One region of the Spongisporangium articulatum genome, then DNA from elsewhere that is predicted to be linked to it. Evidence: riboswitches for the same ligand, from Rfam matches in the RefSeq annotation. Region 1 holds a riboswitch; each other region holds the start of a gene.

Region 1 (10,023 bases):
CGTCGGGGCGTGCGGTCGGACCCCGCTCAACGCCTCGGCCAGTTCGTCGAGACCGCCCGGCTCGGGCCGGATCTCGGCCACGGGCGCGGTGAACGTCACCACCCCGTCGGTCACCGTGAGGGGAACCAGGCCCGCCGCGCACTCCTGCGTCACGGCGCCGTCGGTCGGCTTGACCAGCCCGGCGTCGAGCACCGCCCAGCAGGTGCCGATCGTCGGATGCCCGGCGAACGGCAGCTCGGAGGTCGGGGTGAAGATGCGGACGCGGTAGTCGGCCTCACCCGAAGGTGGCAGCACGAACGTCGTCTCGGACAGGTTGGTCCAGGCGGCGAACCGCTGCATGGCCTCCGTCGACAACCCCGAACCGTCGAGCACGACGGCCACCGGATTGCCCAGGCCGGGCTCGGTGGTGAAGACGTCTACCTGCGCAAAGGACCTCATGCGCTCAAGGGTGGGGCCGGGTGCAACCCGCGTCGACGGCCAATCCGACGCAAGTGGTCGTGATCAAGGACTTGGGACGCGCCTCCTCCCAAGTCCTCGATCACGACCAGCTTGCTCAGATGGCGTAGTGGATCCCGCACTCGGTCTTGGCCCGGCCCGCCCAGCGCCCGGCCCGCGCGTCCTCACCGGGCTGCACGGCCCGGGTGCAGGGCGCGCAGCCGACCGACGTGTAGCCGACCTGCAGCAGCGGGTTGGTCAGCATGTCGGGGTGGGCATCGGCGTAGGCCGCGACGTCGTCGTCCGTCCAGGTGGCGATCGGCGCGAGCTTCAGCATGCCGCGCTTCTCGACCCACTGGACGGTCGGGGTGTCGGCGCGCTCGGGGGAGTCGTCGCGGCGCAGCCCGGTGGCCCAGGCCCGGTAGCCGGCCAGCGCCCGGTTCAGCGGCTCGACCTTGCGCAGCGCGCAGCACCGGTCGGGGTCGGTCTCGTGCAGCTTGCCCCACTCGGCCTCGTGGTCGGCGACCGACTGCTTGGGCGTGATCGAGAGCATCCGCACCGGGTACGAGGCCTCGACGGCCTTCACGGTGCCGATGGTCTCGGCGAAGTGGTAGCCGGTGTCGACGAACAGGACGTCGGTGCCCGGGACGGCGCGCGAGGTGAGGTGCGCGAGCACCGTGTCACCCATCGCGGCGGTGACGACGAAGCTCTTGCCGAACGCACGCCCGGCCCAGCCGAGGACGGTCAGCGGGTCGGCGCCCTCGAGCACCTGGTTGGCGTGGGCGGCGAAGGCGACGGGGTCGGCATCCAGTGCGGCGGCGACGTCCTCGGGGCGACTGATCAGCGAACCGATCATGATCTTTCACTCTCCAAAGTCTTTATTCCGTAAAAGGTCAGGCTGAAGGCGCGCAGACAGCTGCGACAGTGCCAGCCACCCTCTTCGCGGGGCCGCAGGTCCTCCTCCGCGCAGAACGGGCAGAAGTACGGGACCGCCCGCTGCGTCGTACCGGCCGGCTGCGCGGCGCCCTCAGCCGCGCTCACCGGATGGCCTCGTCGTCCGCCCGCAGCACCCACGACGCGAAGGTCTCCTCGCCGTCGCGCTCCTTCAGCCAGCGCCGCACGACCCGCTCGACGTAGTCGGGCAGGTCGGCCGAGCTCGTCTTCAACCCGCGCAGCTTGCGGCCGAATCCGGCGTGCACGCCGAGCCCGCCGCCCAGGTGGATCTGGAAGCCCTCGACCGTCGGGCCCTGCGGGTCGTCCGGGTTCGGGACCTGGATGCCCTTCAGACCGATGTCCGCGATCTGCGCGCGGGCGCACGAGTTCGGGCAGCCGTTCATGTTGATGGTCAGCGAGGGGCCGTCGAGCGTGAACAGCTCGGGGACGTCGGCCAGCCGGGTCTCCAGCTCGTTCACCAGGGTCGTGGCGGTCGACTTGGTGGCCGTGATGGCCAGCTTGCAGAACTCGATGCCGGTGCAGGCCATCGTCCCGCGGCGGAAGATCGACGGGCGGGCCGTGAGGCCGATCGTGTCCAGGTCGTCGAGCAGGTCGGCGACCCGCTTGGCGGTCACGTCGAGCACCACGAGCTTCTGCTGCGGGGTGAACCGCAGCCGGTTCGAACCGGCCTTCTCCATCGCGTCCGCGAGCCCCTCGAGGACCGAGCCGCTGATCCGCCCGACGACGGGCGTGGCCCCGACGTAGAACTTGCCGTTCTTCTGCCGGTGCACGCCGACGTGGTCGTGCTTGGTGGTCGGCAGCACCGGCGCCGGGCCGTCGAGGAGCGGACGCTTCAGGTACTCGTCCTCCAGCACCTGGCGGAACTTCTCCGGCCCCCAGTCGGCCATCAGGAACTTCAGCCGGGCCCGGGTCCGCAGCCGCCGGTAGCCGTAGTCGCGGAAGATCTGGATGACGCCGTGCCACACCTCGGGCACCTCGTCGAGCGGCACCCAGGTGCCCAGCCGCTGCGCGAGCATCGGGTTGGTCGACAGGCCACCGCCCACCCAGAGGTCGAAGCCCGGGCCGTGCTCGGGGTGGTTCACGCCGACGAAGGCGATGTCGTGGATCTCGTGCGCGACGTCCTGGTGCGGGCTGCCGCTGACGGCCGTCTTGAACTTCCGGGGCAGGTTGGCCAGCGTCGGGTCGCCCACCCACTGCTTCACGATGGCCTTGATCGCGGGTGTGCCGTCGATGATCTCGTCGGCGGCGATGCCGGCCAGGGGCGAGCCGAGGACGACGCGCGGGGTGTCCCCGCAGGCCTCGGTGGTCGACAGCCGGGCGGCGGCCAGCAGGTCCCAGATCTCGGGCATGTCCTCGACCCGGATCCAGTGGTACTGGATGTTCTGCCGGTCGGTGATGTCGGCCGTGCCGCGGGCGAACCGCTGCGAGATCTCGGCCAAGGTGCGCAGCTGGGCCACGGTCACGGCGCCACCGTCGATGCGGACGCGGAGCATGAAGTACTCGTCGTCCAGCTCGTGCGGCTCCAGCGAGGCGGTGCGGCCGCCGTCGATCCCGGGCTTGCGCTGCGTGTACAGGCCCCACCAGCGCATCCGGCCGCGCAGGTCCTCGCCGGGGATGCTGGCGAAGCCCTGCTCGGCGTACGTGGACAGGATGCGCTCGCGGACGGCGAGCCCGCCCTCCCGGGCCTTCCAGGCCTCGTTCTCGTTCAGCGGCTCGCGCTCACCCAGCGCCCACTGCCCCTCGGGCCGCTTCGGGCGCGCGGCGGCGCCCTTCGCGGCGGGGGTCTTGGCCGGGGTCTCGGTGCTCACGGAACTGCTCACGGATCCTTTGCGGGTTCGGACGACGGGTGCGTGCGCGCGCTCGAACCGCGCCCGGGCGGGCGCGGTGCAGTGGTGCGGGTTCGGCTGGGCTCAGCCGGCGCAGACGCCGGCCAGACACGCCGCGCTGGCGGTCCGCAGAAGATCCACGTAGGCACGCTTGGTCAGCGGCGGGGTCTTCGGTGCCGGGGTCATGTCTGCTCCCATCGTTCCTGGCGGAAGCACCTGCCCCAGTCGGGGTGGTTGCTGCGACGTCTACGAGCCAGGTCTCTCGGTCGCTCTGGATGGCTTCAACGAAGGTACGGCGCGCTCTCTTTCAGCGTCAAAGTGATGTCCATCATGTGGACTCCTCTGCCCGGTTTTGGGGCCGGACCTCACCTGACCAGCGCATTGCCGATAAATCCGATCGACTTCGGTGCCTTTGCGAGCCAGTAGCGGTTCGTGTGGACGCCGTCCCCGAAGTCGGTCTCGGGCGCCGTCCCGGTGGCCTTCCCCAGGTCCTGCGCGTACGTGCGGGCGGCCCACCAGAACGGGTCGGCGCGACCGCAGTCGATCTTGACCCGCACGCCCGTCAGCGCCCGCAGCCGGGCGCGGGTGAAGACGTCGTTGCGCTCGAAGTCCTCGCGGTCGTCGAAGGCCCCGGCCGCGCTGTCTCCCGGCTCCAGCCACAGGGCGGGGGACTCGGCGACTACCCCGGCCACCCGTTCGGACCCCAGCCGGGCGGCCAGCAGCAGCGCGCCGTACCCGCCCATCGACCAGCCGAGCACCCCGATCCGGTCGTTCTCCGACGCCTGCAGCCCCCGCCGGGCCAGCAGCGGCAGGAACTCCTCCAGCAGCATCCCTTGGGCGTCGCCGTCCCGCCGCGGGTGCCAGTACGTCTCCCCGCCGTCGACGGCGGCCAGCGCGAACGGGGGCACCCCGGCCGCCACGGCCGCCGAGAGCACCTGGGGGTAGCCGATCTCCTGCATCCCCGCGGCACTGGCCCCCCGCCCGTGGAGCACCAGACAGACCGGCAGGCGGGCGTCGTCCTCGAACCCCCGGGGGTAGGAGACGGCCCAGTTCACGTCCACCCCGCGCCGGTGGGAACGGAACCGGCCGGAGGCCGACGGCCCGGTCGGGACGGCGGGGACGGCGCCGGCCGGGCCGGTCAGGCCCAGCCACTTCAGGGCGGCCACGCGGCCGGGCAGGACGTCCTCGTAGACCAGGGCGCCCGCCGTCCCGATCAGGCCCAGCCCGCCCAGCACGCCGGCGGCCAGGATCGCGCGGCGGGCGGGTCCCCCGGTGGTGACGGTCACACCGAGCCAGGGTGCTTTGCCTCTGGCAGGCTGTCCATACTCCGAACACCACCACTGAACTGATGCAACTGATGCAAAGGAGCGCGACGGCTCATGGGTCGCCTGCAGAACACTGAAGGTCTCACCGACGACCAGCGGGAGATCCTCAAGGCCGTCAAGACCTTCGTGGATGAGCAGATCATCCCGGTCGCCAACGAGCTGGAGCACAAGGACGAGTACCCGACGGCGATCGTCGAGGGCATGAAGGAGATGGGGATCTTCGGCCTGATGATCCCCGAGGAGTACGGCGGCCTGGGCGAGTCCCTGCTGACCTACGCCCTCTGCGTCGAGGAGATCGCCCGGGGCTGGATGAGCGTCTCGGGCATCATCAACACCCACTTCATCGTCGCCCACATGCTGATCCACCACGGCACCGAGGAGCAGAAGCAGAAGTACCTGCCCCGGATGGCCGCCGGCGAGCTGCGCGGCGCCTTCTCGATGAGCGAGCCGCACACCGGCTCCGACGTCTCCGCCATCAAGGTCAAGGCGACCAAGGGTGAGCCGACGGCCGACGGGGTGGACACCTGGACCATCAACGGCGAGAAGATGTGGCTGACCAACGGCGGTTCCTCGTCGCTGGTCGCGGTCCTCACGAAGACCGAGCTGGGCGAGAAGTCGGTCTACAAGAACATGACCACCTTCCTGGTCGAGAAGGAACCGGGCATTGGCAAGGTCGGCAAGGGCCTCGAGGTCCCGGCCAAGATCGAGAAGATGGGCTACAAGGGCGTCGACACCACGCCGCTGGTCTTCGACGGCTACGAGACCACGAGCGCCGAGATCCTCGGTGGTGAGCCCGGCAAGGGCTTCTACCAGATGATGGACGGCGTCGAGGTCGGCCGTGTGAACGTCGCCGCCCGCGCGTGCGGCCTGGCGATGCGCGCCTTCGAGGTCGGCATCGAGTACGCCCAGCAGCGCGAGACCTTCGGCAAGCCGATCGCCGAGCACCAGGCCGTGCAGTTCCGCCTGGCGGAGATGGCCACCAAGGTCGAGGCCGCCCATCAGATGATGATCATGGCCGCCCGCAAGAAGGACTCGGGTGAGCGCAACGACCTCGAGGCCGGCATGGCCAAGTACCTGGCCTCGGAGTACTGCGCGCAGGTCGTGGAGGACTCGTTCCGCATCCACGGCGGCTACGGCTACTCGAAGGAGTACGAGATCGAGCGGCTCTACCGCGAGGCGCCGATGCTGCTGATCGGGGAGGGCACCGCCGACATCCAGCGCATGATCGTCGGGCGTCGCCTGCTGGAGCTGTACAAGAGCAAGAGCTGAGCGGCTAGCACGTGATCGAGGGCCGCGCACACGCAAAGGGTGCGCGGCCCTTGACATCTCAAGGTGCGGTCAGTACAAGGCGCTCCTATCGTCGGGGGTATGACCACCACGACTGACGCACCCAGCAGCAAGGCCCCCTCGTTCGACAAGCCGTCGTACACCGTGCCCGGTCTGAGCCTCGACACGGGCCGGAAGGTGGCCGAGATTCTCCAGCAGCGCCTCAACGCGCTGAACGACCTGCACCTGACCCTGAAGCACGCCCACTGGAACGTGGTGGGCCCGCACTTCATCTCGGTGCACCAGATGATCGACCCGCAGGTGGACGTCGTGCGCGAGTTCGCCGACGCCGTTGCCGAGCGCATCGCGACCCTCGGCGCCTCGCCGGACGGGACGCCGGGCGCGATCGTCAAGCAGCGCACCTGGGACGACTACTCGGTCGGCCGGGCGGGCGCGATCCAGCACCTGGCCGCGCTCGACATCGTCTACACCGGGGTCATCACCGACCACCGCAAGGCGGCCCAGGAGACCGAGGACCTCGACGACGTCACCAACGACCTGCTCGTGGGTCAGCTGCACCAGCTGGAGCTGTTCCACTGGTTCGTGCGCGCCCACCTGGAGAACGCGGGCGGGGAACTGAGCACCTCGGGCCTCTCGTCCGAGGGTGAGGCCGCGGCCAACGCCGACCGGGCCGGCACCCAGTAATCTCCCAGTCGATTCGCAGGCGGCTCCGGTTGCGGGGCCGCCTGCGGTGCGGGGGAGAATGATCACATGTCGAACCTCGGTCCCACCGGCGCCGCCCGTCCCGGCCTGCCCACCCCGCCCCGCGGCGACACGATCGCGTCGTACCGCACCTACGTGGAGGCGCAGCGGGCCGTCGACTACCTGTCGGACCAGCACTTCCCGGTGCAGTCGGTGACCATCGTCGGCGTCGACCTGCAGATGGTCGAGCGGGTCACCGGCCGGCTCACCTACCCGCGGGTGGCGATGTCGGGTCTCTTCTCGGGCGCCTACTTCGGCGCGATGATCGGGTTCCTGCTGCTGATCATCGGGGCGGGCAAGGACGGCTCGTGGCTGGCGGCGATCCCGCTCGGCGCCGCCTTCGGCCTGGCCTACGCGCTGCTGGCCTACTCGCTGACCGGCGGCCGGCGTGACTTCAGCTCGACCTCGCAGATCGTGGCCACCGAGTACCGGGTGCTGTGCCTGCCCGAACAGGCGGGCCGGGCGATGAACCTGCTCCGCCAGCTGGAGGGCGGCACCGGGCTCGGGGCGAGCACGCCGCAGCCGTACCCGCCGCCCCCGCCCACCCAGGTGCCGGCCGGGGGCTGGGGCACCCCGCCGTCCGCGCCGGCTCCGCAGTCGCCCGCCGACGAGACGCCGGCCCCCGCTCCGACGGGCCCGACGTACGGCGAGATGATCGAGAAGAAGCGGCGCGAGGAGCGGGAGGCGGCCGAACGCGCGGCCCGCGGCGAGGGCTGACGCTTCATGATCACCGGTACGGTGCGCCGATCGGTAGTGCAGCTACCGATCGGTGCATGCACGCGGTGATCTTGGTCAGCTGAGCGCGAGCGCCCGCCGGACGCCGGCCACGAACGCCTCCGGCCGCTCCCAGGCCGCGAAGTGCCCGCCCGACGCCTCGATCTCCCAGGACCGCACGGCGTACCAGCGCTCGGCGAACTCCCGGGGCGCCTTCACCAGGTCGTGCTCGAACTGGGTCACCGCCAGCGGCGTCGCCAGTCTCTCGAGCACCGCGGGCGGGCGCTCGACGTAGGCCGCGAACGACGAGCCGATGGTGCCGGTGACCCAGTAGAGCGTCAGCCAGGTGAGCAGGTCCTCGCGGCCGAAGGCGGTCTCGACGTCGCCGCCGCAGTCGCTCCAGCTGCGCAGCTTCTCGAGGATCCACGCGGCCAGCCCGGCCGGTGAGTCACCGAGCCCGACCGCCAGGGTGTGCGGCTTGGTGGCCTGCTGCTGGAGGTACGCGCCCTCGGTGCGGGACCACTCCTGCGCCCCCGCGACGTATCGCCGTTCGGCCTCGGTCAGCTCCGCCGGTGGCACGCTGGCCAGCCGGTTCAGCGGTATGTCGGTCAGGTGCAGCGCGGCCACCGTTGTGGGCGCCTCCCGGGCCATCGCCTCCGCGACCCCGGTGCCGATGTCGCCGCCGGCCACCACGCAACGCTCGTGGCCGAGCTCGGCCAGCAGGGCCAGCACCCGGGTGCCCATCGCCGGGCGCGCGCCGGACCCCGGCTCGGTCGTCGCGGGCCCGAACGGGTAGCCGGGCAGGGCGGGGACGACGACGTTGACGTCGGGCAGCAACGGCAGCACCCGCTCGAACCGCAGGAACGAGTCGGGCCAGCCGTGCAGCAGGACGACGGTCGGCGCCCCGGCGTGCTCGGCCCGCTGGTGGATGGCGAACCCGTCGTCGAACGGCACCCACGGCAGGCTCAGGATGCGCTGCTCGTGCGGTCGCCAGTCGTAGTCCTCGGCCCAGTAGGTGAGCAGGCCCGACAGGTAGTCGGGGTCGGTGCCGCGGTCCCACCCCGTGCCGCGCGTGAGCGCGACCCGCCGGGTGGCGCGCAACCGGCTACGCAGGTCGTCGAGCACCGCGTCGTCGACGGCTTCGGGAAGTCTCATGCGAGGGACGCTAGTCCCGGCCCCCGACGGTCAGGTACCGCCGCCCATCGTCGACGCGGCGATCTCGGGTGCTATTTCCATCCGAGATCGCCGCGTCGACGATTAGGCGCTCTCCAGGACGGCGTCGAGGACGGCCAGCAGGACGGCGTCCGCGGCGGCCGCCTGCAGCATCAGCAGTTCCAGCCCCTGCACGTCGACCTCGCCGGTGGCCAGCCCGAACACGGTGTCGCCGTCGACCAGCAGGTGGGCGGGGTTCACCCCGCGGGCGATGCCGTCCTGGGCACCCGCGGCCAGCCGCGTCACCTGGGCCGGGTCGAGCCGGGCGTTGGTGGCGACGACGGCGAGCGTGGTGTTGGTCGCGGGCGGCACGAAGATCCCGGCGTCGCCGGAGGGCACGCGCGGGCGTCGGTGCGCCAGCAGTTCGTCCCGGTCGACGTCGGCGGGGACGAACGCCGTCCCGAGCAGCGCGTCCGTGGCCGGGTCGTACGGGCTGCCCGCGGCGTTGAGCACCACGAACGCCCCGACCTCGACGCCCTCCGGGCCGCCGACGGGCACGTGCCGGGACGACGTCCCCACCCCACCCGGCCGCCTCGCACCGTCGATCCGGGCTCCGGTCCCGGCGCCGACGGCCCCGCGCGGGGGTGGTGTGGCCCCCGACGCGCGGGCGGCGTCCAGGCCCATCCCGGCGTCGGGCCGGGCGGCGAGGTCCCCGCCCCGGCCCAGGTCGAAGATCGCGGCCGCCGGCACGATCGGCACCCGGATCGAGGTCGGGTCCTCCGGCGGCCCGGCCGGGAAGCCGAGGCCCTGCTCCTCGCACCAGCGTTGCACGCCACCCGCCGCTGCGAGCCCGAAAGCGCTTCCGCCGCAAAGGGTCACGGCGTCCACGGTGGGTACGAGGGTGGTCGGGTGGAGGGCGTCCGTCTCGTGCGTGCCGGGGCCGCCGCCGCGCACGTCGACCCCGCCGACCGTGCCCGGGGGCGGGACGACGACGCTCACCCCGGTGAGCCAGCCGCCACCCGTGCGCTGCACCTGCCCGACGCGCACGCCCGGCACGTCGGTGATCGAACCGAACCGGGTCATGGCGCCGACCCTAGTTGCGGTTACGCGCTGGTACGACCGGAAGAGCGCGCGGACCAGCGCGTAACCGCAGGGGTCAGAGCCAGCCGTTGCGCTTGAAGCCGCGCCACAGGAACAGGCAGACGCCGGCCATGGCCACCATCAGCGACGGGTAGCCCCACGGCGAGCTCTGGCCGGGCATGTGCTGGAAGTTCATCCCGTAGATGCCGGCGATCATCGTCGGCACCGCGGCGATCGCGACCCACGCCGAGATCTTGCGCATGTCCTCGTTCTCGGCGACGGCCACCCGGGCCAGGCCGGCCTGCAGCATCGAGGTCAGCAGCTCGTCGAACGCGGCGATCTGCTCGTGCACGCGGGCCAGGTGGTCGTCGACGTCGCGGAAGTACTCGCGGATGTCGGGGTGGATCATCCGGCGCGGGCGCTCGGCCAGTTCGCGCAGCGGGGCCGCGAGCGGCCAGACCGTCCGCTTGGCCTCGATGATGTCCCGCTTCAGCTGGTAGATCCGCTCG
Region 2 (10,023 bases), on a different contig from region 1:
AGCTCGTCGCGCAGACGCGGTTCGGTGCGGTGCCGGGGTTTCAGGCCCCGCTTGTCGGCGTAGAACTCCCGCAGCACGTCCATGTCGGCCTTCACGTCGCCGGTCATGGTCACGCTCGGCCCCGTGCCCGTCGTCCGCGACGGCCCGTCGACGAAGCCGAGCGTCACCGGCAGCCCGGTCTCCAGCGCCAGCCGGTAGAACCCGGACTTCCAGTACTCACCCTTGCTGCGCGTGCCCTCGGCCGCCACGACCACCGTGAAATCCTCGCGCCCACCGGCCATCTCCGCGAGCTGCCCGACCATCCCACCCGGGTGCGACCGGTCCACCGGCACGCAGCCGAGCCCGCGCATCACGTAGCCGAACGGCCAGCGGAAGAACTCCTTCTTGACCAGGATGTGCGGCGGCACCCGGTCGTGCCAGAGCAGCATCAGGGCCAGCACGAAGTCCCAGTTCGAGGTGTGCGGGGCCCCGATGAAGATGCCGTTGCGGGGCACCGTCCCCACCTTGGTGAACCGCGACAAACGGAAAGCGGCCCGGGCAAGGGCGGCACGAATCCTCATCGCACCGACCCTAGCCGGGCCGCCTCACTGAGCCAGACGGGTGAACGTGACGTCAGCCTCGCTCGCTGCCCTTCACGATCGGCACTCGCACGCTGTTGCCCCACTCGGTCCACGAGCCGTCGTAGTTGCGGACGTTCGAGAAGCCCAGCAGGTGGGTGAGCACGAACCACGTGTGGCTGGAGCGCTCACCGATGCGGCAGTAGGCGATCACGTCGTCGTCGGCCTTCAGGCCCTGCTCCTGCAGGTAGATGGCCTCCAGGTCGGCGCGGCCCTTGAACCGGCCGTCCTCGGCCGCGGCCCGCGCCCACGGGACCGACGCCGCACCCGGAATGTGACCGCCGCGCAGCACACCCTCCTGCGGGTAGTCGGCCATGTGGGTCGTCTCGCCCGAGTACTCGGAGGGGGAGCGGACGTCGACCAGCGGCTTGCCGAGGTGCTCCAGCACCTCGGACTTGAAGGCGCGGATGGTCGAGTCGTCGCGCTCGACGACCGGGTAGTCGGCCGCCGGCAGCGACGGCACCTCGGTCGACAACTCGCGGTCCTCGGCGATCCAGGCCGCGCGGCCGCCGTCCAGCAGGCGCACGTCCGGGTGGCCGAACAGCGAGAACACCCAGAGGGCGTAGGCGGCCCACCAGTTGTTCCGGTCGCCGTAGATGACAACCGTCGAGTCGCGCGAGATGCCCTTCTCGGAGAGAAGTTTCGCGAACTGCTCACCGTCCAGGTAGTCGCGGGTGGTCTGGTCGTTGAGCTCCGTGTGCCAGTCGACCTTCACCGCGCCGGGGATGTGGCCGCTGTCGTACAGCAGCACGTCCTCGTCGGACTCGACGACCACGAGGCCGGGGGTGCCGAGGTTCTTGGCGAGCCAGTCGGTGGTGACGAGCCGCTCGGGGTGCGCGTACTCGGCGAGCTTCGGGTCGTCGTCGTGGGGCAGGGCCATCGGATCTCCTTGATCGATAAGTCGGAAGCCGGGCGCGACCAGGGACACGACCGCTGCGGCAACTCTCATGCCGTGGTCAGGACCGTAGACCGCCCGATGCCGCAGACCGTAACCACGGCGTCATCCGCCCGTCAATGTGGAGTGATCCAGTCGACTAATCGCCGGTCTTGTCCGGTCCGTGAGACGCCCGTATCATCGACGGCGGTCATGAGAACCAGCGCCAAGCCCCGGCTCGCTGGTCGGCAACCCTCCTCCGCGGTGGGGTGCTCCGGGTGAGGACCGGGCCGTGCTCGAGGTGAGCGCGGCAAGCGCGGACTCCCTGCGGGTCCCTGACCGACGAAGGACGCCCGCCATGCCCTGCGTGACGCCCCTGAGACTGGCCGTCGCCCTCGACGGCTGTCCCGAGGCGGACCTGCCGGCGCTGGTGGAGGCGGCTGAGCGGGCCCGCCTCGACTTCGTCACGCTTCCCGCGAGCGCGACGGACCTCGGGCTCAGGGCCAAGGTGGGCCTGCTGATCACCCGCGCGGACGACGTCCGCCGACTCGAGCTCGAACCCGCCCCGGGGGCGGGTGGTCCGGGCACCGAGGTGCGGGCCTGCGTCGTCGGGGACGACCCCGCCGAGGCGGTCGCCGAGGCGGACATCGCCTTCACCGTCGTCGCCACGCCGGAGCAGACGCCCCCCGCGGTGTCGGCCCTGCGCGAGCTGCGGGCCGGGTCGCCGCGGCCCACGGAGAAGCTTCTGGTGTTCGCCGACCTGCGCCTGGGCCTCGGCACCGACCTGCACCTGGGCACCGCCGACGACGGCCTCCCGCTGCTGTCCGGGCCCGCCGCCGGCCTGGCCTCCCGCCTGCAGGGCTGGCAGCGCACGGGGCTCGACGGTTTCCGCGTCCGGGCCGACGGCCTCGACGAGCTCGAGGTTCTGACCCGCGCGGTCATCCCGGCTCTGCTGGAGAACGACGCCTTCCGCCGCGGCTACGAGTCCAAGACCCTGCGCGGCGTCCTCGGCCTGCCGCCGGCCCGCGTCGAGGCCACCGCCTGAATCGCGCCCCGAATCCCACACGAACGTGTCGGATTCCGAGCGCGATCTAGAGGCGTTCGACGTCCACCGCGACGCTGAGCGTGCTGTTGGCCGACTCCGTGAAGATCACGCCCTTCAGCGGCGGCACGTCCGTGTACTCCCGGCCCCACGCGGTCACCACGTAGGCCGAGTCGACGACCCCGTCGTTGGTCGGGTCCAGGTCGACCCAGCCGATGCCCGGCACCAGCACCGAGACCCAGGCGTGCGAGGCGTCGGCGCCCTGCAGCTTCGGCTGGCCGGGCGGCGGCGTGGTCTCGACGTACCCGCTGACGTAGCGCGCGGGCAGGCCGGCCCAGCGGATGGCGGCGACCGCGATGTGCGCGAAGTCCTGGCAGACGCCCTCCCGGCGGGCCAGCACCTCCGACAGTGACGACGTCACGGTGGTCACCCCGGAGCGGTACCGGAACCCCGCGTAGATGCCGTGCACCAGCGCGTGCAGCGCCTCCCCGAGGGGCCGGCCGGGGGTGAACCACGAGCGGGCGAGGGTGGCCACGGGCTCGATGGCCAAGCGGGGCGACTCCAGCCGGTAGTGCGCGGCCAGCATCGGGGCGTCCGGAACGTCCGCGAACGGCTCGTACGGCCCGACCTCGTCCCAGCGCACGTCGTCCAGCGTGGCCAGCTCGAACCGTGGCCGGTCGACGACCACGCGGCTCTCGGCGGTCACCACGAGCTTCCGGTGCGGCGTGTGCACCTCGAAGTACGAGGCGTGGTTGCCGAAGAAATCCGGCTGCCCGTTCGCCACCAGCCCGGCGGGGGCCACCGTCACCTCGGCGGACAGCGCCTGCTGGCCCGGGGCGTCGCGCGGGGTCAGGTAGGCCCAGCCGTAGGAGGAGGTGACGTCGTCCTCGTACTCGTACGTCGTCACGTGCCGCACACGGTAGGTCCGCGCGGTGGTCTCGCTCATCGCGTCTCCCGGCCGTCCACGGCCAGCGGTCGCGGCGGCAGCACGCGGGCGAAGTAGGTGCGCGCGACCGCGTAGCCGAGGTCGGACAGGACGCCGGACAGCTCCTCGAGCCGGGCCAGCAGCGCCGTCCGGTCGTCGGCCGCCTCCCCGACGACGACGCCCCCGGCCACCAGCGCCCGCGCGGCGTCCAGCTCGGGCAGGTCGCGGGAGCCGGCCAGCCCGGCCTCGAGCCCGGCCAGGTCGGCATCCAGGGCGTCGAGCTGGTGGGCCAGGCCACGCGGGTTGTCGGGGTCGACCAGCAGCAGGTCGAGCACGGCCTGGGCCCGCGGCCGGCCCGGCACCCGGCGGCGCATCGTGATCACCGACTCGGCGGCGATCAGCACCGACTCCAGCACCAGTTCCTCGCCGTCCAGCGGTTCGGCGCCCCCCAGCTGCGGGTCCAGCGCGTGCCGCAGCAGCTGCACCAGCTGCAGCGAGCGCTCGATCCGGCGCCCGGCGTCCATCACGAACCAGCCTCCGTCGCGGACCATGCTCTCCGCGGCCAGCCCCGACAGGGCCAGCAGCCCCTCCAACACGCGGGAGGTGGCCGGCTGCAGGTACAGCTCGGGTTCCTCGCGCTGGGCCAGTTCGTGCAGCGCCCGCTCCATGCCCGACAGCACCAGGAACGTGTCCGTGGACAGCAGCTCCCGGACGCCGTACGCGGCCTCGATCGTGTGCCGCACCCCGTGCGCGAGCGACCCGGGCAGGAAGGTGTCGACGGCCAGGCGCAGCAGCTCGGGGCCCGGTTCCTCGAGGCGCTCGGCCGCACCCTCGCCGAGGAACCCGGGGAAGGTGGTGGTGACGCCGGTCAGCGCCCGCAGCATCCGGGTCATCGATCCGTGCCCGACGCTGCCCGGGGCGTGCGCGTGGTCGGCGGCCAGGTCGGAGGCGACCCGCAGCAACCGGGCCGCGTCCTCCGCCCGCTCGGCGTACCGGCCGAGCCAGAACAGGTCCTCGGCGACGCGGGCCGGAACCGCCGCGGTCGCGGCGGCGGCCACCGGGACGTCGTCCAGCACCTCGAGCTCGGGGGCTCCGGGCTGCTGCACCAGGGGTGCGGGCACGACCGCCAGGTCGGCCAGGTCGACGTCGGAGTCGGCCAGCACCCAGACGTCCTTGGCCGACGCCCCGCTCTGGTTGGAGATGTCGTAGCTGGCCACCTCGGCGCCCACGCGGCCGAGCCCCCCGTTCATCAGCGTGTACCCGTCGGGCCCGGCCACGGCGAAGGCCCGCAGCACCAGACGGCGCGGTTCGAGCCCGGCGGCGGTGGCCACCGGGGTGCTGCTCATCTCCAGCCGCTCCTGGGCGGACCAGTTGTGCGGTTCGGCCTCGATCCGCGCCCGCAACGCGGCCAGCTGCCGGCTCGACAGCTCCCAGCCGAACCGGTTCGCGCGGCCCACTCCGCGCGCGATCGGCCGGACGACGAGCTCGCCCAGGTTGGCCAGCACGTGCCGGCGGGACGCGTCGTGGCCGCACCACCAGGTGGGCACGCTGGGCAGTTTCAGCGGTTCGTCGAGCAGGACCTCGGCCAGCCGGGGCAGGAACGGGACGAGGCCGCCGTTCTCGAGAACGCCCGCGCCGGGCGGGTTCACGATGCTCACGTTGCCCGCCCGAGCGGCCTGCAGCAGCCCCGGGACGCCGAGCCGCGAGTCGCCGCGCAGCTCCAGCGGGTCGCAGAACCAGCCGTCGACCCTTCTCAGGACGACGTCGACGCGCTCGGGACGGCCGAGCGAGCGGAACCAGACCTGCTCGTCGCGGACCTGGAGGTCCCGACCCTCGACCAGCGGGAAGCCGAGGAGGCTGGACAGGAAGGCGTGCTCGAACGACGTCTCGCTCGGCGCCCCCGGGGTCAGGATGACCACCCGCGGCATCTCGCCCGGCCGGGGCGCGACGGCCTGCAACGCCGAGCGCAGGGTGTGGAAGAACGAGCGCAGCCGGCGGAGTTGGGTGTCCCGGTACAACGCCGGCATCACCCGCGAGACGATCCGCCGGTTCTGCATCGCGTAGCCGGACCCGGACGGCGCCTGGGCCCGGTCGCCCAGGGCGTACCAGCCCTCGGGGCGGCGCACGAGGTCGGTGGCGGCGAGGATCAGCTGGTGGTCGCCCGGCAGCAGGATGCCGTCGCACTGGCGCAGGAACCCGCTGTGCCCGTAGACGACCTCGGGCGGCAGCAGGCCCTCGCGGATCAGCCGCCGCTCGCCGTAGACGTCGGCGAGGACCGCGTCGAGCAGGGCGCCGCGCTGGGCCAGGCCGGCCGCCAGCTCGTCCCACTCGGGGCCCGACACGATCGTGGGCAACGGGTCGAGCCGCCACCCGCCGAACACGGTCTCGTCGCCCGGCGCGTAGGTGACCCCGTCGTCCTGCAGCAGCCGCCGGACCTGACCGATGCGGGCCTGCAGCCCGGAGGTGCCGAGCAGGTCGACCGCGGCCGCCAGGTCGCGCCAGCCGCTGCGTACGTCGCCGTCGGGGTCGAGGAGTTCGTCGGCCCCGCGCAGCTCGGGGTGGGCGTAGCGGCGGGTCCGGTACCCCTCGAGCACGCTCCCGTCGTCGGGGTGCTGCTCCAGCGGTGCGGCGGTCACCCGGGTGATTGTCCTGGTTGGCGTCCGTGATTGCGAAGGAGGTCCGTCACACCCGCCCCTCAATCGTGATCATGGACGAGTTCGTGATCACGAGGAGAGGAAGGACAGCGTCCGGCGCCAGACCTGGGGGTACGAGAACAGGTCGTTGTGCTGGGCCCCGTCGACCAGCATGAGCTCCGTGCGCAGGCCGGGGCGCCGCTCGAACTGCGCGGCCAGGTCCCGGGCCATCCAGGTGGGGGTGAGCCGGTCGTCCGTGCCGCTGACCAGCAGGACGTCGCAGCGCACCCGGGCCGCGCGGCCCACCCCGGCGAACGGCCCGAGCCGGCGCAGGGGCGTGCCCTGCAGGCGGAGCGGGGACAGCACGTACCCGGACACCCCGCTCATCGGCGACAGCAGCACGAGCCGGCCCGGGGACCGGCGGGTGGCCAGCTCCAGGGCCACCGCGCTGCCCAACGACCAGCCCACGACGTCGACGTTCCCCGCGCCCACCAGCGACTCGGCGTGGTCGAAGGCGGCGTGCGCGGCCCGGTAGCAGCCGCCCTCCCCCGGCGTCCCGGGCGACAACCCGTACCCGACGTAGTCGACGCACACCACCGTCGCCCTGTCGTCGCCGAGCACCCGTCGGACCGGGCCGGTGTCGGCCATCACCATGGCGTTGCCGTACAGGAACACGGTGGCCCGGTGGCCCGGACCGGGCCGCGTGACCAGGGCGACCTCCTCACCCGAGGCGGCGGTCGCCGTCCGGACCAGCTCCTCCCCCGGGGCGAGCCCCGGGTCGGTGACCTCGCGGGCCGCGCCCGGGAACACCAGCCCGGTGGTACGCAGGCCTGCGTCGACCAGGGCGTCGAACACTGCCGGGCCTCCCGGTGGTGGGGGTGGAATGTCGGGGACCATACTCGACTTGTCGATCAGAGACGCTGCCGCTATCTCGGAGGCTCCGCTTGGGCAAGCCCATCCTGCTGACCGTGGACGACGACCCGTCGGTGTCCCGCGCCGTGGCGCGTGACCTGCGGCGCCGCTACGGCGACGACTACCGGGTGGTGCGTGCCGACTCGGCCGACGCCGCACTGGAGGCACTGCGCGAGGTCCGGCTGCGGGGCGACCGGGTCGCCGTGCTGCTGGCCGACTACCGGATGCCCGGGATGACCGGCATCGAGTTCCTGGAGCAGGCGATGGACCTGTTCCCGCAGGCCCGCCGCGCCCTGCTCACCGCCTACGCCGACACGGACGCGGCGATCGAGGCGATCAACCTCGTCGACGTCGACCACTACCTGCTCAAGCCGTGGGAACCGCCGGAGGAGAAGCTCTACCCGGTGCTCGACAGCCTGATCGAGATGTGGAAGGCCACCGGCGAGCGGGAGATCACCGAGACCCGGATCATCGGGCACCGCTGGTCACCGCAGTCGTACGAGATCCGCGACTTCCTGGCCCGCAGCGGGGTGCCCTACCGGTGGTACACCTCCGAGGACGCCGAGGGTCAGGCGCTGCTGAAGGCCGCGGGGCTCGACGAGGACGCCGTGCCGGTCGTGCTGACCGAGTCCGGTGAGCCCCTGGTGCAGCCGACCATCGCGGATGTCGCCGCCCAGGTGGGCCTCTCGACCGAACCGACGGGCGACTTCTACGACCTCGTGATCGTCGGCGGGGGCCCCGCGGGGCTGGGCGCGGCGGTGTACGGGGCGTCGGAGGGCCTGCGCACGGTGCTGGTCGAACGGCTGGCCACGGGTGGTCAGGCCGGCCAGAGCTCGCGGATCGAGAACTATCTCGGGTTCCCGGAGGGGGTCAGCGGCAGCCAGCTGACCGACCGGGCCCGGCGGCAGGCCAGCCGGTTCGGCGCCGAGCTCCTGACCGCCCGCAAGGTGGTCGGGCTGGAGGCGACCGGCCCGCAACGCAAGGTGCACCTGGACGACGGCACGTGCATCTCCGCGCACGCGGTCCTGCTCTCGACCGGGGTCTCGTACCGGCACCTCGACGCCGCGGGCGCCGACGACTTCGTCGGCCGGGGCGTCTACTACGGCTCGGCGGCCACCGAGGCCAGCGCCTGCGAGGGCGAGCACGTGGTGATCGTCGGCGGGGCCAACTCGGCCGGCCAGGCCGCGGTGTTCTTCTCGCGCTACGCCGCGAAGGTGACGATCGCCGTGCGCGGTCCGAACCTCGAACGGACCATGAGCCACTACCTGATCCAGCAGATCGAGGCCATCGACAACATCGAGGTGCGCACGTGCACCGAGGTGGCCGAGTGCGCCGGCTCCGACCACCTGGACCGGATCGTGCTGCGGCACAACCCGACCGGCGAGACGGAGACGGTCACCTGCGCCCACCTGTTCATCTTCATCGGCGCCGCCCCGCGCACCGACTGGCTGCCCGAGGAATTGACCCGGGACGGTTCCGGTTTCGTGAAGACGGGCACCGACCTGCTGGACGCCGGGGCGCGGCCCAAGGGGTGGGAGCCCGAACGCGACCCGTGGCCGCTGGAGTCGAGCATCCCCGGGGTGTTCGTGGCCGGCGACGTGCGGGCCACGTCGGTGAAGCGGGTGGCCTCGGCGGTGGGTGAGGGCGCGATGGCCGTGACCCTGGTGCACCAATACCTGGCCTTGACGTGAAGTTGGTCGAGTCGACGGACGAAGTGATGACGCGATGACGGTTATCGAGAACCAGACGGAACGGAAGCTCACCCCCGACGAGCTGCGCACGCTGTTCCTGTTCGAGGCACTGAACCCCGAGCAGCTGGACTGGCTGGCCGAGCACGGGACGGTGGAGACGCACGCCGCGGGCTCGCCGGTGTACCGCGAGGGCGAGCCGGCCACGTGCTTCTTCGTGCTGCTCGCGGGCACGCTGAGCATGCACCGGGACGTCGACGGCACCGACGTCGAGCTCAACCGCAGCGACTACCGGGGGTCGTACTCGGGGGCGACGCGGGCCTGGCTGACGTCGTCCACCGAGGAGACCTACGTCGGCTCGATGACGGCGGTCACCGAGTGCGACTTCCTGGTGTTCGACGCGCCGGAGATCGGCGACAAGCTGCGCGAGTGGTTCCCGATGGCCATCCACCTGCTGGAGGGCCTCTACCTCGGGCTGCGCAACTCCGAGTCCCTGGTCGGGCAGCGGCAGCGGCTGACCGCGCTCGGCCGGTTGACGGCGGGTCTCACGCACGAGCTGAACAACCCGGCCGCCGCGGCCGTCCGCGCCACCGCGACGCTGCGCGAGCGGTGGGCGGGGATGCGCCACAAGCTGGCCGGGCTGGCGTCGGGCAAGCTCGACCCCGAGGTGTTGATGTGCCTGTCCGGCCTTCAGGAGGAGGCCATCGAGAAGGCCGCCAAGGCGCCGGATCTCACGCCGCTGCAGGCCTCGGACCTCGAGGACGAGATCACGGACTGGTTCGACGACCGCGGCATCACCAACGGCTGGCAGATGGCGTCGGTCTACGCGGCCGGCAGCCTGGGCGCCGAGTGGCTGGACGACGTGGCGTCGAAGGTGCCGGAGAGGCACCTGGAGTCGGGCCTGCGCTGGATCGCCTACTCGCTGGAGAGCGAGCAGCTGATGGGCGAGATCGAGGACTCGACGACCCGCATCTCGCAGCTGGTCGAGGCGGCCAAGCAGTACTCGCAGCTCGACCGGGCCGAGAACCAGCTCGCCGACCTGCACATCGGGCTGAAGAGCACGCTGACCATGCTGGGCACGAAGCTGTCGGGCCTCACGCTGGAGAAGGACTTCGACCGCTCGCTGCCCCGGGTGCCGATCTTCGCGGCGGAGCTGAACCAGGTCTGGACGAACATCATCGACAACGCCGTCCAGGCCATGCACGGCGACGGCACGCTGTCGCTGCGCACCTACCCCGACGGTGAGTACGCCTGCGTCGAGATCGGCAACACCGGCCCGCAGATCCCACCGGATATCCAGAAGAAGATCTTCGAGCCGTTCTTCACCACGAA
Region 3 (10,023 bases), on a different contig from region 1:
TGCTTCTTGTAGTCGCGGACCCTGGTCAGCGACTCGGCGTCGACGACGTCGGCCACGGAGCGGTACCCGGGCAGCGCATAGTCGCCCGCCGCCGCCTCCCAGCCCTCCGGCCGGACCCCCAGCTGCTTGCCGATCAGCGCGACGAAGATCTTCGACGTCTGCGGGCCGAAGGCCGGTAGCTGCTTGAGCCGCTTCAGCAGGTCGTCACCGGTCGTGGCCTCGGTCCAGATCCGGGCCGGGTCGCCGGCGTAGCTGTCCTCGACGAGGGTCGCGAGCTTCTGGACGGCGGTGGCCTTGGCGGCCGGGAACCGGTGGATGGCCGGCGGGGTGCGGCAGAGCTCGGAGAACCTCTCCGGGTCGGCCGCCGCGATCGCGCCCGTGTCGAGCGTCCCGAACCGGGTCAGGATCTTCCAGCCGCCGCGGAAGGCGTGCTCGATGCCGTACTGCTGGTCGAGCTGCATCCCGATGACGAGGGCCAGCGGGTACTCGTCGAGGACGGCGTCGGCCTCCGGCAGGCCGGTGATCTGGAAACCCATGGCGGCATCCTGCCCTGTCTCAGAGCGCCTCGCGGGCGCCGGCCGGGACACCTTCGTCGGCGGGAATGCTCACCCGGACGCCCTTGACCGCGAGCACCGGGCAGGACGCCTCGAGCAGGATGCGCTGGGCCGAGCTGCCGAGGATCAGCTTCCCGGAGCCCGAGCGCCGCCTCAGGCCGATGACGATGAGCTCGACCTGGGGGTCGTCCGCGACCTCGAGCACCTGGTCGGCGAAGTCCATCTGCGGATCGGAGGGCTGGACGGTGCAGGGCAGGTCGGCGGCACCAAGCTCCGCGAGCAGGCTCAGGATGTCGCCGGCGGTGACCGGGGCCGGCTCCGCGACCAGAGGGTTGGGGCGGGCCTGCGAGACGACCACGACGAGGTCCGCCGAGCGCATGGCGCACTCCGCGACGGCCCGTTCGATGGCGGCCCTGCCCTCGGGGGTTGGCGCGAATCCGACCAGAACCGACATGAAGCACCTCCCGCCCCTGAAGCTACCCCAGGAACAGGTCGCGGTCACGGTGGCTGCGAGTGGCCAAGTACCGTGGCGGCATGAGTGCCGGTGACGGGAACGCCTGGGTGCACTGCCACCTCGGGCACCGGCACTGGGGCCGCTACGGCGCGGCCGGTCTGGTGCTGGTGCGCGGGGCTCGCGACGAACCGGCGCCGCGCCAGATCCTGCTGCAGTTGCGGGCCGCCTGGACGCACGAGGGCGGTACCTGGGGTGTACCCGGCGGGGCCCGGGACTCGCACGAGTCGATCGAGACCGCCGCCGTGCGCGAGGCGGAGGAGGAGGCCGGGCTGGACGGCGCAGCCCTGAAACTCCCCGAGAACCCGCTGCTGGTCGGCACCGACCACGGCGAGTGGTCCTACACGTACGTTCTCGCCTTCGCCCCCGACGACCTGACGATCGGCCCGCCGACCCAGGAGAGCGAGGCGCTGGCCTGGGTCGACCTGGACGCCGTCCCGGGTCTCGCGTTGCACTCGGGCTTCGCGGCCACCTGGCCCGCCGTCCAGTCCTGGATCACGACCCCCTGACGCTCATACTCCCGGAAGCCACCGTTCGAGAGGCTATTTCGCGGCCTAGGGGGTGGTTAGCGGGAGCATGAGCGCTCAGAGCAGTTCGCCGAGGACCTTGCCGACCTGCTCGGTCTCGACGAGGAACCCGTCGTGCCCGTACGGCGAGGAGATCAGCCGCATCCCGGTGCAGTGCCGGATGCCGGCGGCGATCTCGGCGTTCTGGTCGGGCGGGTAGAGGCGGTCGGAGTCGATGGCGGCCACCGCCGTCCTCGCCGTAACCCGGGCCAGCGCCGCGGCGACGCCCCCGCGGCCGCGCCCCACGTCGTGGCTGCTCATGCCCTCGGTGAGCACGAGGTAGGAGTTCGCGTCGAACCGGTGCACCAGCTTCTCGGCGTGGTGGTCGAGGTACGACTCGACGGCGAACCGGCCGCGCCCGCCCAGCGGGTCCTCCCCCGGCTGCGGGCGGCGCCCGAAGCGCAGGTTGATCTCGTGCTCGGTGCGGTAGGTGACGTGCGCGATGCGGCGCGCGACGCCCAGGCCCAGGTGCGGCCCGGTGCCGGGCGCACCGCCGTAGTAGTCGCCGCCCCGGTAGGCCGGGTCGGCCTTGATGGCCGCCAGTTGCGGTGAGCACCAGGCGATCTGGTCGCCGGAGGCGGCCGCCGTGGTGGCCAGCAGGAACAGTCGCTCGACCCGGTCGGGCTGCATGACGGCCCATTCGAGGGCGCGCATGCCACCCATCGAGCCGCCGACGACGAGCGCCCACCGGTCCAGACCGAGCGCATCGGCCAGCCGCACCTCGGCGGAGACCTGGTCCCGCACCGTCAGGTACGGGAACCGGCTGCCGTACGGGACGCCGTCCGGGGCCGTGGAGGCCGGGCCCGTCGTGCCCTGGCAGCCGCCGAGCACGTTGGGGGCCACGACGAACCAGCGGTCGGTGTCGAGGGCGCGGCCCGGCCCGATCAGCTCGCTCCACCAGCCGGGGGTGGGATGCCCGGGGCCGGCGTCACCGGCGACGTGGCTGTCGCCGGTCAGCGCGTGCAGCACCAGGACGGCGTTGTCACGGGCCGGGGACAACTCGCCCCACGTCTCGTACGCCATCCGGACCCCCGCCAGCCGGCCGCCACGCTCCAGGCCGATGTCGCCGACGTCCACGAACTGCCGGTGCCCGACCTCGTCACCCTCGAACCAGGCGCCGGACGCCGGTGGAAGCACGACGGGGTACCCCGTCCCCGGGTTCTCACCCGGGGACGGGGTCTCCGCCTCAGCCGCTGACATGCGTGGTGTACTCAGCCTTCTCGCTCGGACAGCGCGCTCAGTCGCCCTTGGCGGCCCGGAAGCCCGCCTCGAGGTCGGCGATGATGTCGGTGACGTTCTCCAGGCCGACCGAGAGGCGGACCAGACCGGGCGTGACGCCGGTCGCGGCCTGCTCCTCGGGGGTGAGCTGGCTGTGCGTGGTGCTGGCCGGGTGGATCACCAGGCTGCGCACGTCACCGATGTTGGCCACGTGGCTGTGCAGCTCGAGGGCGTCGACGAACCGCTTGCCGGCCTCGACCCCGCCCTTGATCTCGAAGGCCAGCACGCCACCCGCACCCTTCGGCGCGTACTTCTGCGCGTTGGCGTACCAGGGGCTGGACGGCAGGCCCGCGTAAGAGACCGACTCGACCTCGTCGCGACCCTGCAGCCACTCGGCGACGGCCTTCGCGTTCGCCACGTGCCGCTCGATCCGCAGGCTGAGCGTCTCCAGGCCCTGCGCGATGAGGAAGGCGTTGAACGGCGAGACCGCCGGGCCCAGGTCGCGGATCAGCTGCACCCGCGCCTTGAGGATGAAGGACAGGTTGACGCCGAAGATGCCGTTCGCGCCGAGCGTCTCGGCGTAGACCAGGCCGTGGTAGCTGGGGTCGGGCTCGTTGAAGCCCGGGTACTTGGCCTGGTCGGCGCCGAAGTCGAACTTGCCCGCGTCGACGATCACGCCGGCGATGGCCGCACCGTGACCGCCCAGGTACTTCGTGGCCGAATGCACGACGATGTCGGCGCCGTGCTCGATCGGGCGGATCAGGTAGGGCGTGGCGACGGTGTTGTCGACGATCAGCGGGACGCCGGCCTCGTGCGCCACCCCGGCGACGCCCTCGATGTCGAGCACGTCCTGCTTCGGGTTGGAAATGGTCTCGGCGAAGAAGGCCTTGGTGTTCGGCCGGACGGCCGCCTTCCACGACTCGAGGTCGTCGGGGTTCTCCACGAACGAGACCTCGATGCCCAGCTTCGGCAGCGAGTAGTGGAACAGGTTGTACGTGCCGCCGTAGAGGCTGGGGCTGGAGACGATGTGGTCGCCGGCCTGGGCCAGGTTGAGGATGGCCAGGGTCTCGGCCGCCTGGCCGCTGGCCACCAGCAGCGCGCCGACGCCGCCCTCGAGGCTGGCGATGCGCTGCTCGACCACGTCGGTGGTCGGGTTGTTGAGGCGGGTGTAGATGTTGCCGAGCTCCGCCAGCCCGAACCGGGCCGCGGCCTGGTCGGTGCTCTCGAAGACGAACGAGGTGGTCTGGTAGATCGGCAGGGCGCGGGCCCCGGTGGTGCCGTCTGCCGTCTGACCGGCGTGGATCTGCCGGGTTTCGAAGGACCAGCCGTCGGACATGGGTGTCTCTCCTCCAGGTCAGGGGCACGCCAGGCGTGCCCGCGCGGGCAGGGCCCGCAGCCGACGCGTCGACGGGGAGTCGACCGCGCTTGCCGCCGCCCTGGGATGCGCCCGGGACGGCGACCAGGTCATCACCCGGGGCACCCCACCGCGGAAGGAGGGTTGCCGGCCAGCTAGCCGGGGCTTGTCGCTGGCACTCATGACCGTGGGCACAGGATAACCAACCCCGCGCCCCTGCGGAACCGTGCCTTCCATTGTGCACCAGACAGGTCGATATTTCACCCGTGTTTCTCCTGGGTGTTCGGGCCCGAGCGGGCCCTGGATGTCGCCGGGGTCACACCCGGCCGGGTGACCCACGCCGGCGGCAGCCACCCGGGGGCCGTACCGGTCAGCAGCAGCTGGCCGACGAGGCGGGCCAGCGACTGCCCGGGCCGGTCGGCCAGGGCCCGTTCGACCAGGAGCCGCGCCCGGGTCGTGTCGCCCTGGTACCAGGCGTGCAGGGCCAGGACGGCGAGCGCCCCGCCCCGCGCGCCCGGCGCCGACCGCCGGGCCACGGCGGCCAGGACGACGCGGCTGCGTTCCAGCAGCGCCGCCCGGTGCTCGGTCTCCGGGTCCAGCGCCAGCACCCGGTCGTACTCGGGCCCGCCGCCGGACGTGAGGAAGCCGTCCCAGCCGTCCTCCGAAAGGTGCAGACCGGCGCGGACGACGTCGCGGTCCCCGCCGAGCCCGGCCAGCACCACCGCGTCGCGCAGCCACGGATCGTCCAGCGTGGGCCCGAGCGCCGCGACCTCCCCGTCGCCCAGCTGGTCCGCGTCGAAGGCGGCCGCCCACCGTTCCCACCACCCGAGGCGATCGGCGACGGTCCACGGCCCCGGGTCCTCCGCAGGCGCACCCGCGAACGGCTCGGGCTGGACGTCGTCCAGCAGCCCCTCCATCGAGGAGACCAGGGCCCGGCCGGCCACCGTGAACGTGGCTGCCGCCCGGCTGGTCTCGATCTCGGCGATCGGGAAACCCGCCGCGGGACAACACGTCCGGTCCCGGCAGTCGAGCGAACGGTACGAGTCCCGCCCGACGCCGATCACGTCCATGACGGACCCGCCCAATCGACGTACCTCGTCTCGCAGCTGAGCGACCCGCACCGACGGCCGCGACCCCGGCGCCCGACCGGGCCGGGCGTCGAACAGGTCGGCCTGGAAGAGCATCACCAGCACCCGGACCGCTCCGGCGGCCCGGATCGGCTGGTACAGCTGGCGGATCAGCTCACGGCGGCCGGGCAGGTCCGGCGGGACGTCGCCGCGCAGGGTCAGCCCCAACCGCCCCTTCGGCTCGTGCACGGCCACCATCACGAGACTCTCGGCGGGCTTGTAGCCCAGCCGGTACCAGACCGCGGCCACCGCATCGGCCGGCCCGGAACCGGACAGCACCACGTCGTACTCGAAGTCCTCATCGGGCCCCGGCCCGGGTTGCATCGCACTCGACGTCATGCCGAGCAAGCCTGGCCCGGATCGACCCGCGACGCGGGCGTGCACCCGAGAACCTGTGCACAACCAGCCGTTTCAGGGCCTGTGAATTACAGGACGAGCACGGCTCAGTAGTCGCGGAAGCAGGGCCCACCGGACAGCTTGGCCAGGCCGCGTAGGTCACCCGGCGCGTAGTCGGCGGGCGTGCCGTCGGGCCGGGGGTTCATCAGCGAGTCGTCGTCGTTCTCGTGGTCGAGCCCGGCGAGGTGCCCGAACTCGTGCCGGACCACGGCCTCGACCCGCGCCGAACCGTCGTCCCAGGTGGCGATCTGGGCCAGGTTCTCGCGGTTGAGCAGCACCACGCCGGTGACGTAGCGCCGCTCACCCGGGTCGTTCCCGCCGATCGACTCCGGGCCGCCGAGGCCGGCGAACCCGGCCATCGAGGGGAACTCGGTCGGGTCGGTGAAGGCGATCAGGACGGGCGACCAGCGGTCGCCGTACCGGGCCCGGTCCATGGACGGGCGGCCGGTGCGGGGAGCCTCGTCGGTGGTGCCGTCGGAGGTGAAGCGCAGGCCCGTGACCTGCTCGAGGCGGGCGATCGCGGACCGCACGGCCGCGAGACCGCCGGGCGGGGCGCCGTCCGGGCGGATGACGTAGTGGATGGGGCGGCACGGGTCCCAGCGCACCGGGGTGCCGGACCCGTCGTCCTCGAGCTCGAGGAACCGGTACCCGCCGCTTCCCGAGGGCGCGGCCAGGGGCACGGCGAGCGGTGCGCGGGCGGCGTCGGCGGGCAGCGCCGGGCGGGCCCAGCGACCGGCCAGCGTGCCGGCCCACGGGCCGTGGCCGCGGCCTGCGGCCACCCCGCACAGCAGCCCGGCCAGGACGGCCGCGACGAGCAGGGCGACCAGCAGCACGGGACGCCGGGAGGGCGTGTTGACGGCCACGTGCCGGGGCTGCGGGAGCAGCCGGACGACGTCCCCGGAGCCGACCGACACCTGCGACTGGGCAGCGTCGACTCCAGGGCCGGGGTCCAGGCTCACAGGAGCCCCGTCGACCGCTCTCCCCCGCGGCTACAGCCGGGTTACCCCGTTCGGAGCAACGCGTCAGCCGCAGACGGTGGCGTCCCCGCCGGCCCGCTTGGCCCGGTACATCGCCTCGTCGGCGGTGCGCAGCCACTGGTCGGTGACGATCGGCCCGTTCCGGACCACCACGCCGATGCTGGCCGTGATGCCCGGGGCGCCGATGCGCTCGGCGCAGGCCCGGACCCGCTCGCGCAGCCGGTCGGCCAGCGCCACGGCCCGCTCCTGGTCGAGCACGGCGATGACAACGAACTCGTCGCCGCCCCACCGGGCCACGATGTCGTCCTGCCGGGCCGCCGTGCGCAGCTCCCCGGCCACCTCCCGCAGCACGCCGTCCCCGACCAGGTGCCCGCTGGAGTCGTTGACCTCCTTGAACCCGTCGAGGTCGATGAGCAGCAGGGCGATCGCGTCGGGCGAGGGCCGGGCCGCGGCGTCGGCCACCGCGCCGATCGCGCCGCGCCGGTTGACCAGCCCCGTGAGCGCGTCGCTGGCCGCCTCCCGGGCCAGGATCCGCCGTTCGTCGGCGTTGCGCAGCAGGGCCACCCGGGCCCGGAACAGGGCGCCGAGCAGGGTGATGTCGGTGTCGGTGCGCTGCTCGCCCAGGCCCAGGTAGTCGGCGGTGGCCGACCCGGGGCGTTCGGCGTCGGGGTTCTCCGCCCGCATCAGCTCGTAGCTGAGCATCAGCCGCTCCCCCGACAGCCCCCACGCGGCCCGCGCCGAGGCACCCACCCGCGCGGCGGCGTCCCGTCCCTCCCGCAGGGCCTCGGCGGCCCGGCCGAGCCGGCACAGGGCCCGGACGACGCCCGCCACCCAGAAGACCTGGGCGGAGGTGGCCTCGGGGCCGAGGTCGAGGACGTCGGCCAGCCCGCGTAACCGGCGCAGGCCGGACTCGGCGTCACCGGTGGCCGCCTCGGCGAAGGCGTGCAGCACCTCGGACTCGACCGTGACGACCTGGTAGCCGCCGTGCGCGGCCAGCTCGCGCGCGCGGTCGATCTCCACCAGCGCCTGGCGCAGCAGCAGCCGGTCGATCGCGTACGGCGGACGGCGGGAGACCTCCATGGCCTGGCCGGCGTGCTCGAAGGCGAGGTTACTGAGGCGCGAACTGCGTTGCGGCAGGCTGAGTTCCGGCTCGACGGAGGCCAGCCGCCGTTCCAGCCGGTCGGCCTCCTCGCCCACCCCGCAGTGCCGCAGGGCCACGGCCAGCGCGCCCAGCGCGGCCTGCACGTCCGGCTGCGAGAGGTCGGTCAGCGTCGACTCCATGGCCATCGCCCGGGCCAGCTGTCCGATGGCCTCCTCGAGGCGGCCGGCGCGGCGCAGCAGGTCGACGAGCACGGCCCGGCCGCGCAGGCCCGCGGCGTCGAGACCCGCGGTGCGGCAGTGGCCGACGAGGGCCCGGCACGCCCGGATCGCCCCCGGCAGATCGTCGAAGGCGATCAGGCACAGGGCCCGCGCGTACATGGCCTGGGCGCGGTCGCGGGGGTTCGGGTCGAGCGACAGCAGAGCCTCGACCTCGCGCAGCACGGCCGCGGCGTCGCCGTCCTGGGCGCGGACCACCCAGTCGGCCCCGAGGTTGCGCACGACGGGGGCGCCGTCGAGGCGGTCGTCGCCGACGGCGACGGGCACCGCGCCCAGCGAGCGCAGCGAGTGCTGGTCGGCGCCCAGCGAGCGCAGCGAGTGCTCGTCGGTACCCAACGAGCGCAGCGAGTGCTCATCAGGAGAGTCGCTCTCGCCCACGCTCATCACCCCCGACTGGGACGCATCGCCAAACACGCCCCGTATCGAAATGGTCCCACTCAGCCACGATCACTGCACAACCCGATCAACTGAGACAACCGTCACCGACGGCGACGATTGCCCATGATTGGCCATGATTGGTCGCCAGATCCTTACCCACTTCCGTCCCGCGTGACACAGAACTCCAGTTACCCGGGGGTATGGCGTGAGGGTGCCCCGGCCGATGACAATGCACGAGAAATCCCTGACGCCCCGTGCAGAGGTCGCCCGTGCCCAGTCGTTCCCGTCCCGCCGCCCTGGCGCCCGTCGGCGACGACGTGCTGCCGCAGCGGGAGTACCGCACGGTGCACGGCTACCGGCGGGCGTTCGTGCGCGCCGGCTCGGGCGACCCGGACGCCCCGGTCCTGCTCCTGGTGCACGGCATCGGCGACAACAGCGACACGTGGCGGGACCTCATCCCGGTGCTGGCCCGCGACCACACGGTGATCGCCCCCGACCTGTTGGGGCACGGCCACTCGGACAAGCCCCGGGCCGACTACTCGGTGGCCGCCTTCGCCAACGGCCTGCGGGACCTGATCGGCGTCCTGGGGCACGAGCGGGTGACCGTGGTCGGGCACTCGCTGGGCGGCGGGGTGGCGATGCAGTTCGCCTACCAGTACCCGTCGTTGTGCGAGCGGCTCGTCCTGGTCAGCACGGGCGGGGTCGGCCGCGAGGTGCACCCGGCGCTGCGGCTGGTCTCGATGCCGAACGCGGACGCCGGGCTGCTCCTCCTGCGGCTGCCCGGCTCGCAGCTCGTGGGCCGGCTGGGCGGTGCGCTGCTGCGCCGGCTGGGCACGGACATCGGGATCGACGCGGCCGACCTCCTGCGGGTCTTCGAGGCCATGCCCGACGCGACGTCCCGGACGGCGATCGTGCGCACCCTGCGCGCGGTGGTCGACTGGCGCGGGCAGATGGTGACGATGCTCGACCGCGCCTATCTGGCCCGCAGCATGCCGGTGCTGCTGGTCTGGGGTGACCGCGACCCGATCATCCCGGTCCGGCACGCGCACGTCGCGCACGCGGCGATGCCCGGCAGCCGGCTGGAGATCATCGAGGGCGCCGGACATTTCCCGCACCACACCGAGCCGGCCGTCTTCGCCACCCTGCTGGCCGAGTTCCTGGCCGAGACCGACCCGAGCGACCACGACATGGAGCACTGGCGCGACCTGCTGCGCCGGGGCCGCCCCGACGAGTACAGCGACGCGCGGGCCGCCCTGACGGAGGAGACCATCGACGCCGCCACCCGTAGCGCCACCTGACCTCCCGCTCCGGCTCCGTCCAGCTCTGGCCTCCCGTTCGAAAAAGTGATATCACTTTGCTAGCCGAACCACAGGAGGATCCGATGACGACCGTCGACATGCCCGCCCCGCACGTCACTGAGCGCGAGGCCCACGACCGATCCGGCTGGGGCATGCTCACCGCCGCCCTCGCCACCCTGGTGGTGGCCGCCCTCGCCACCACCGTCATCGCGGTGGCCGGCTCGAACGGCGATCTCGGCCCCTGGCTGCTGACGCTGGCGATCGTCG

The links. A riboswitch is a leader RNA that binds a small molecule or an ion and turns the genes downstream of it on or off. The one in region 1 is predicted to bind S-adenosylmethionine.
Region 2: another riboswitch for S-adenosylmethionine. It lies ahead of ACIB24_RS01150 (hypothetical protein); the one in region 1 lies ahead of ACIB24_RS15470 (putative leader peptide).
Region 3: another riboswitch for S-adenosylmethionine. It lies ahead of ACIB24_RS10865 (bifunctional o-acetylhomoserine/o-acetylserine sulfhydrylase); the one in region 1 lies ahead of ACIB24_RS15470 (putative leader peptide).

Annotation. Positions count from the first base shown of each region.
Region 1 covers NZ_JBITLV010000005.1:97,392-107,414, reverse strand. The annotation lists gene ACIB24_RS15485 (PhzF family phenazine biosynthesis protein) at 1-438, opposite strand, end outside; gene ACIB24_RS15480 (phosphoadenylyl-sulfate reductase) at 554-1,291, opposite strand; gene ACIB24_RS15475 (nitrite/sulfite reductase) at 1,473-3,197, opposite strand; gene ACIB24_RS15470 (putative leader peptide) at 3,300-3,401, opposite strand; SAM riboswitch class I at 3,407-3,497, opposite strand; gene ACIB24_RS15465 (alpha/beta hydrolase) at 3,581-4,501, opposite strand; gene ACIB24_RS15460 (acyl-CoA dehydrogenase family protein) at 4,595-5,809, shown strand; gene ACIB24_RS15455 (Dps family protein) at 5,909-6,511, shown strand; gene ACIB24_RS15450 (general stress protein) at 6,578-7,285, shown strand; gene ACIB24_RS15445 (epoxide hydrolase family protein) at 7,361-8,437, opposite strand; gene ACIB24_RS15440 (P1 family peptidase) at 8,540-9,517, opposite strand; gene ACIB24_RS15435 (magnesium and cobalt transport protein CorA) at 9,591-10,023, opposite strand, start outside.
Region 2 covers NZ_JBITLV010000001.1:237,854-247,876, forward strand. The annotation lists gene ACIB24_RS01140 (1-acyl-sn-glycerol-3-phosphate acyltransferase) at 1-494, opposite strand, end outside; gene ACIB24_RS01145 (sulfurtransferase) at 613-1,497, opposite strand; SAM riboswitch class IV at 1,701-1,814, shown strand; gene ACIB24_RS01150 (hypothetical protein) at 1,859-2,536, shown strand; gene ACIB24_RS01155 (transglutaminase family protein) at 2,583-3,479, opposite strand; gene ACIB24_RS01160 (circularly permuted type 2 ATP-grasp protein) at 3,476-6,094, opposite strand; gene ACIB24_RS01165 (alpha/beta hydrolase) at 6,182-6,946, opposite strand; gene ACIB24_RS01170 (FAD-dependent oxidoreductase) at 7,036-8,694, shown strand; gene ACIB24_RS01175 (ATP-binding protein) at 8,729-10,023, shown strand, end outside.
Region 3 covers NZ_JBITLV010000003.1:258,649-268,671, forward strand. The annotation lists gene ACIB24_RS10845 (HhH-GPD-type base excision DNA repair protein) at 1-536, opposite strand, end outside; gene ACIB24_RS10850 (universal stress protein) at 556-1,008, opposite strand; gene ACIB24_RS10855 (NUDIX domain-containing protein) at 1,089-1,574, shown strand; gene metX (homoserine O-acetyltransferase MetX) at 1,650-2,831, opposite strand; gene ACIB24_RS10865 (bifunctional o-acetylhomoserine/o-acetylserine sulfhydrylase) at 2,869-4,185, opposite strand; SAM riboswitch class IV at 4,266-4,390, opposite strand; gene ACIB24_RS10870 (DUF4192 domain-containing protein) at 4,464-5,669, opposite strand; gene ACIB24_RS10875 (matrixin family metalloprotease) at 5,774-6,685, opposite strand; gene ACIB24_RS10880 (diguanylate cyclase) at 6,749-8,458, opposite strand; gene ACIB24_RS10885 (alpha/beta fold hydrolase) at 8,728-9,756, shown strand; gene ACIB24_RS10890 (SPFH domain-containing protein) at 9,840-10,023, shown strand, end outside.